3 regions of the Variovorax sp. DAIF25 genome follow, and region 2 is predicted to be linked to each of the others. Evidence: predicted binding sites of a transcription regulator. Region 2 holds the regulator's gene; each other region holds the start of a gene.

Region 1 (2,262 bases), 1.4 Mb from region 2:
GGCCCGGCTTCGCCTTGCCGTCGCTCGAGGGCAGGATCAGGAACTCGGGATCCTCGGGCAGCGCGATGCCGTTGAGTGCCATCTGCAGCAGGGTGCCGTATTCGGCAGCATCGCCTACCAGCACGGCACCGAGCAGCAGCTTGCCGTCCTCGCTGACGACGATCTTCTTGTAGACCTTCTTGCGCTCGTCGATGAACTGGTAGGCGCGCGACTTCGGCGTCCTGCCGTGCGCGTCGCCGATGCTCGCCACGTCCACGCCCATCAGCTTGAGCTTGGTGCTCATGTCGGCGCCGGTGAAGGCGGCTTCCTGCTCGCCCGCGATGTGGCGCGCCGCCACGCGCGCCATGTCGTAGCCGGGCGCGACCAGGCCGAAGGTCTGTTCGTTCCACGAGGCGCATTCGCCGATCGCGTAGACGTCGCGGTCGCTGGTGCGGCAGTGGTCGTCGACCGCCACGCCGCCGCGCGGGCCCACGGCCAGCAGGCACTGGCGCGCGAGTTCGTCGCGCGGGCGGATGCCGGCCGAGAACACGATCATGTCGGTCTCGAGGTAGCTGCCGTCGGCGAACACCATGCGGTGGCGCGCGGCGGCGCCGTCGACGATCTCCACCGTGTTGCGGCCGGTGTGCACGTGCAGGCCCAGCGCCTCGATGCTCTCGCGCAGCGCGCGGCCGCCGCCCTCGTCGACCTGCACCGCCATCAGCCGCGGTGCGAACTCCACCACGTGGGTCTCGAGGCCCATGTCGCGCAGCGCCTTCGCGCATTCGAGGCCGAGCAGGCCGCCGCCCACCACCACGCCGCTGCGCGAGCGCGCGCCGCATTCCTTCATCGCCTCGAGGTCCTCGATGGTGCGGTAGACGAAGCAGTGGGGCCGGTCGCGGCCCGGCACCGCGGGCACGAAGGGGAAGGAGCCGGTGGCCAGCACCAGCTTGTCGTAGGCCACGACCTCGCCGTCGGCCGTGGTGACGGTGTTGTTGCGGCGCTCGACCGCCACCGCGCGCGCGGCCAGGCGCAGCGTGAAGCCGCTGCGCTCGAAGAAGCCGGGCTCGACCAGCGAGAGGTCTTCGGCCGTCTTGCCCGCGAAGAACTCGGACAGGTGCACCCGGTCGTAGGCCGGCCGCGGCTCCTCGCACAGGACGGTGACTTCCGCGCCGGGAATGCCGAGCGCGTGGAGCTGCTCGAGGAACTTGTGGCCGACCATGCCGTGGCCGATGACTGCGATTTTCATGGTGAGGTCCTGCGGGGGCAGCCGGTCCTCGGATGCAGGCCACCGGGGCTGTCGGGGCGACAGCGGCAGGGGGCCTCCGCGACGGAACGGATGCGAATAATCGGATGGACAAACGAATCCGGTGGCTCATCGCCATCGGCTCGCTCGAACCCCGCCGTCGTTAGCGGAGGCACTGCGGACCCACCCAGGCCGGGAGGTCCGCGATGGGGTCGAGCAATATCCATGCCGCCGAAAAAGAGCGGTGGCGGCCCGTGCGCGCACCGCAATCGCACCCAAAGTGGCGCGGCGGCGGTGCGGCGCTGTCCGCATTGGTGCGGTGCCCGAAAGGGTGGCCGCGCGGCCGCGGCGCCGGCGCCCGGGGCTTTTTCGTATGCTCGGGTGCCTGCAACGCGGGGCGCACGCCCCCACGAACTCCGAAGACCCAAGCCATGTGCGGCTCCGAACTCCATTCCCTTCCCGACGGTGTCCAGCGCGTCGCGCGCGTGCTCCAGGACGCCGGCCATCCGCATGCGCCGCGCATGCTCGACGACGCCTGCCGCACCGCGCAGCAGGCGGCCGACGCGCTCGGCATCGCGGTCGGCCAGATCGCCAAGAGCATCATCTTCCGGCGCAAGAGCGACGAGGTCGCGGTGCTGGTCATCACCTCGGGCGACCGGCGCGTCGACGAGAAGAAGGTCGACGCGATCGTCGGCAAGACCGGCCGCGCCGACGCCGACTTCGTGAAGGCGCGCACCGGCTTCACCATCGGCGGCGTGTCGCCCGTGGGCCATGTCACGAAGCCGGTGGTGCTGATCGACCGCGAGCTGTTCCGCTTCGAGGAGATCTGGGCCGCCGCGGGCCATCCGCATGCGGTGTTCCAGCTGCGCCCGCACGACCTCGAGACGCTCACGGGCGCGCCGGTGGCCGACGTGGTGGTGGCCGCGGCGTGAACGTCGCCGAAGCACAGGCCCTGGCCGACCGCGCCGCCGAGCTGCGCGAGCGGGCCGAGCCGGTGCCCTCGCCCTGCAGCTCGGTGTGCCGCATGGACCGGCTCAGCG
Region 2 (2,262 bases):
TGTGCGGCCAGCGCGATGCGCCCGAGCGCAGTGTCCTTCGACACGGCGATGGCCTTGGTGGGCGTGCGCGGGGCCTCGTCGGGCAGCGAGGCGCAACCGGCGGCCAACAGCGCGGCCGCGATGGCGAACACCCAGGGCCCACAGCGCGACAGCAGGCGTCGGGCCATCGGCGGCTTTCTACAGGGCCTTGCGCAGGTTGGCGGGCGCGATGCGCAGCGCCTCGCGGTACTTGGCGACGGTGCGGCGCGCGCACTCGATGCCCTGCTCCTTGAGCATCTCGGAGATCTGGCTGTCCGACAGCGGCTTCTTCACGCTCTCCGAACCGACGAACTGCTTGATCAGCGCGCGCACCGCGGTGCTCGAGGCATTGCCGCCGGTCTCGGTGCCCAGCGCCGAGCCGAAGAAGTACTTGAGCTCGACCGTGCCGAAGGGCGTGGACATGTACTTCGCGGTGGTCACGCGCGAGATGGTGGATTCGTGCAGCCCGAGCTCGTCGGCGATCTCGCGCAGCACCAGCGGGCGCATCGCGAGCTCGCCGTGCACGAAGTAGCTCTTCTGCCGCTCGACGATGGCGTTGCTCACGCGCAGGATGGTGTCGAAGCGCTGCTGGATGTTCTTGATGAACCAGCGCGCCTCCTGCAGCCGCTGCGACAGCGCCTGGCTGCCCTCGCCCTTGTGCGACTTGAGCGCGCCGGCATAGATGTCGTGCACGCGCAGCCGCGGCATCACCTCGGGGTTGAGCATGACGCGGAACTTCACGTTGGTGCCGCGGCCGGTCTTGGTGACGATCACGTCGGGAATGACGATGTTGCGCTCGACATCGACGAAGCGGCGGCCCGGCTTGGGTTCGAGCCGCGCGATGACCTGCAGCGCCGAGCGCACCAGTTCCTCGTTGGTACGCGTGAGCGTGGCGAGGCGCTTGAAGTCGCGCCGCGCGAGCAGCTCCATCGGCTGCTTGCAGATGGCGAGCGCGGTCTTGCGCACCAGCTCCTCGTCCTCGGTTTCGTCTTCGTCGGCCAGCGCGCGCAGCTGGATCGCGAGGCATTCGCCGAGGTCGCGCGCGCCCACGCCCGCGGGCTCCAGGCTCTGCAGCAAGCCCAGCGCGACCTGGAAGTGGTGCACCAGTTCGTCGAACTGGTCGTTGTCGTCGCCCGCGAGGCCCGAGGCCAGCGCCGGCAGCGAATCCTCGAGGTAGCCGTCGTCGTTGAGCGACTCGATCAAAAAGCGCAGCGCGGCGCTGTCGTTCTCGTTGAGCCGCAGGCTCAGCGCCTGGCGGTGCAGGAAGGACTGCAGCGATTCCTGGCTGCGCGCGAGCTCGGTGGCATCGGCGCGCTCGTCGTCGCCGGTGCTGCTGTTGTTGCGCGCGGGCGCGTCGCTGCCCCATTCGCTGTCGTCGGGCGCCATGTCGACGGTGCCGTCGCCTTCCCAGTCGGGCTCGCGCTCGGGCGAGTCGAGGGCCGGCTCGGCCTCGGACGACGAGGCGGTCTCGGTGGACGTGGTCGAGGTCGAAGGCGCGGCGCTCGCGTAGTCGCTCTCGGCTTCGCGCTCGGTGTCCTCGCGCGGCGCGGGCGTGTCGGCGGCGTCGAGGCCGAACTCCTCGCGCGCGGCTTCCTCGGCGGTGCGCTCGAGGAAGGGGTTCTCGTCGAGCATCTGCTCGACCTCCTGGCTCAGTTCGAGCGTGGAGAGCTGCAGCAGCCGGATCGACTGCTGCAGCTGAGGCGTCAGCGCGAGATGCTGCGAAACGCGCAGCGACAAGCCTTGTTTCATGCCCTCAGGAAATGACTTGCACGAGGGTCATCACATGCGGAAGTGCTCGCCCAGGTAGACCCGGCGCACTTCGGCGTTGTCGACGATCTCCGAGGGCGTGCCCTGTGCCAGCACATGGCCGTCGCTGATGATGAAGGCGTGGTCGCAGATGCCCAGCGTCTCGCGCACGTTGTGGTCGGTGATCAGCACGCCGATGCCGCGTTCCTTCAGGAAGCTGATGATGCGCTGGATCTCGATCACCGCGATCGGGTCGATGCCGGCGAAGGGCTCGTCGAGCAGGATGAAGCGCGGCTGGGTGGCCAGCGCGCGCGCGATCTCGACGCGGCGGCGTTCGCCGCCCGACAGCGCGAGCGCGGGCGAATCGCGCAGGTGGTCGACGCGCAGGTCGGCCAGCAGCTCCGACAGGCGCTCTTCCATGCGCTGCTTCGACAGCGCCTGCGGCCGGCCGTTGGCATCGGGCTCGCGCTGCAGCTCGAGCACCGCGCGCACGTTCTC
Region 3 (2,262 bases), 880 kb from region 2:
ATACTTGGCGCAAATGATGAATGTTTCTGATGGTAACGTTTGTAGCCTCTAGGTTGTGCATCAAGGTTGCCGTTCAAACCCTGTATGCAACCGTTTGTCCAAAATACCAAGTTCGCTGACTCTCTAAATCGAATCGAGCAACGGCAGGCGAGGAAGACGTAGACCTGAGAAGAGTTGTGCGAAACCTCTGTGTAAGTCTTCAATAGATTTTCTGGGACAGGCACAGCGGCTGACGATGACGCTCAACCTAGCACTGATACCCAGGCTCGCGTAACCACCTCAAATCAGCCACACCCCCGAGAAAAATCCGTTGATTTTTTCCACGCGGTTCGAAATCTACGTCTAGTAGCTTCAAAACGAAAAAGCCGCCAAAAGGCGGCTTTAGGAGCGCAATAATGTTAGACGCCGGGGCATTCTTTCGGTGCCAACTTGTTGACAACGGTCGTCGCGCAAGTCCAGGCACCAGGATTAGTAGCCGCGTCATCTGCAGCACGAGTCCAAGTGATTGTCTTGGTGTTTACCAGCGAGCCCCCGATCATGGTGCAGCTGATACTTGCAACACCCTTATTCGCCACAACAAAAGCCGGCGTGATGGCCGAACAACGGGAGGTTGCGCTTTGCAGACCAATATCCGCAGCGTTGGACACGGCCGAGCCTTCGGTAATTTTTGTTTCCATATTGACCTTGCCGGGGGTGATTTCTGCAAGGGAGGCCGCAACCTGCGACTTCGCGGTGTAGTCTTGATAAGCGGGCAAGGCAACAGCCGCCAAAATACCAATGATCGCCACAACGATCATCAATTCGATAAGAGTAAAGCCTGCCTGCGCGCGGCGGGCGATCGTACGACGGTTCATTTCACTAACTCCAGGTTGGTTGGGTTGGTTGTCACTCCCGGGAGTCCTCCCCCCGGAGCGAAGAACCTTCCGCAGCATCCGTGCCACCCGTTTTGACGCTCCGTCAGCGACCTAACGCGTCACCCCTGACCACATTGGCGTTACTGCATGTGACAGAAGATGTATCAAGATGCGACACATGGTGACAAATTTGTCATGCCATCCGTGCCGCCGCGGCGGGGCTCAGAAGGTCAGGATGCCGTCCGCCTTGAGCCAGCGGATGTCCCGCTGCGCCAACCCCGGCACCTGCCGGCCGGCCAGCGATTCGATCTGGCTCATGATCTCCTCGGTTTCGGCCGGCTTGGTGTGGGTGATGTAGATCGGGTAGTCCTTGCCGGGCTCGATGTGGGCCAGCTCGTCGGCCAGCATGGTGGGCGACAGGTGCAGGCTGCGTTCGGCCAGGGCCTGCTCGCGGTTGCTGAACGCCGTCTCGATGACGAGCATCGCGACCTCCAGCGCGTTGACGCGGTCCCAGAACGGCGCGTTGCGCTCGGTGTCGCCGCTGAAGACCCAGTGGGCACCGCCGTCGGCACGGCTCACGGCGAAGCCGCAGGCGGGCACGGTGTGCACGGCCGGCAGCACCTCGATGCGCTTGGGCGTGGCGCTGCCGAGCAGCAGGGTCTGGCCGACGGCGATGTCGTGGAAGGTGACGAAGGGCGCCTCGGGACTCGGGATGCTCTCGAAATCGGGCCAGATGATGTTGTTGAACACATGGGCGCGCAGCGCCTCGATGGTGGCGCGCAGCGCATGCACGCGCAGCGGTCGGGTGCGGCGGCCACCGACGGCGTCGAGCATCAGGGGCAGGGCGGCGATGTGGTCGAGATGGCAGTGCGTGAGCACCATGTCGTCGACGCCGGCCATTTCTTCGAGGGTGAGATCGCCGACGCCGGTACCGGCATCGACGAGCAGGTCGGTATCGACCAGGAAGGAGGTGGTGCGGCAGTCTTTGGCGATGGCGCCCGAGCAACCCAGCACACGAACCTGCATTGTGAGAGACCCCTTGTCTGTGTCTGTCATTTGGTTTCGAACCGGGTCGCACCGTCCCACGACGGGTCGTGGGGACGCAACGCCATCGAGGCTAATCTCTGCGCGTAGAGCTGGTAAAGGACTTTTTTGGCATCGGCCACGAGGAGGGGGTCCAGCAAGTTTCGGCCCAAGGCCCAGTCCTGGCGCCGGTAGGCGGCCAGCACCTCGGCCCAGCGTTCGAGCCGATGGGCTTCGCGCACGGCGACGACGTCGGCTTCGTCCAGGGCGACGGCCAGCGGCGTGAACACGGCGACGGCCTGGGCCCGGCCCTTGACGAACACGCTGTCGAGCTCCTGCCAGACATAGGCCGGCGCGAACTCGCGCGTGCCGCCGCTGGCGACGA

Evidence for each region. Region 2 encodes sigma-54, which starts transcription at its own class of promoters, with help from an activator protein. Its sites were predicted from a motif close to TGGCANGNAANCTGCTTT; they were not measured.
Region 1: nirB (nitrite reductase large subunit NirB) is a predicted target of sigma-54. The motif match lies at 1,436-1,453, and genes of this name have one in related genera.
Region 3: R0232_RS33570 (pilin) is a predicted target of sigma-54. The motif match lies at 923-940, and genes of this name have one in related genera.

The regions. Positions count from the first base shown of each region.
Region 1 is NZ_CP136636.1:6,691,378-6,693,639, reverse strand. Features, by position in the region: gene nirB (nitrite reductase large subunit NirB) at 1-1,225, opposite strand, end outside; gene R0232_RS30990 (YbaK/EbsC family protein) at 1,654-2,154, shown strand; gene R0232_RS30985 (DUF1289 domain-containing protein) at 2,151-2,262, shown strand, end outside.
Region 2 is NZ_CP136636.1:753,621-755,882, reverse strand. Features, by position in the region: gene R0232_RS03545 (phospholipase D family protein) at 1-167, opposite strand, end outside; gene R0232_RS03540 (RNA polymerase factor sigma-54) at 178-1,767, opposite strand; gene lptB (LPS export ABC transporter ATP-binding protein) at 1,798-2,262, opposite strand, start outside.
Region 3 is NZ_CP136636.1:7,251,713-7,253,974, forward strand. Features, by position in the region: gene R0232_RS33570 (pilin) at 399-854, opposite strand; gene R0232_RS33575 (3',5'-cyclic-nucleotide phosphodiesterase) at 1,077-1,880, opposite strand; gene R0232_RS33580 (CHASE2 domain-containing protein) at 1,907-2,262, opposite strand, start outside.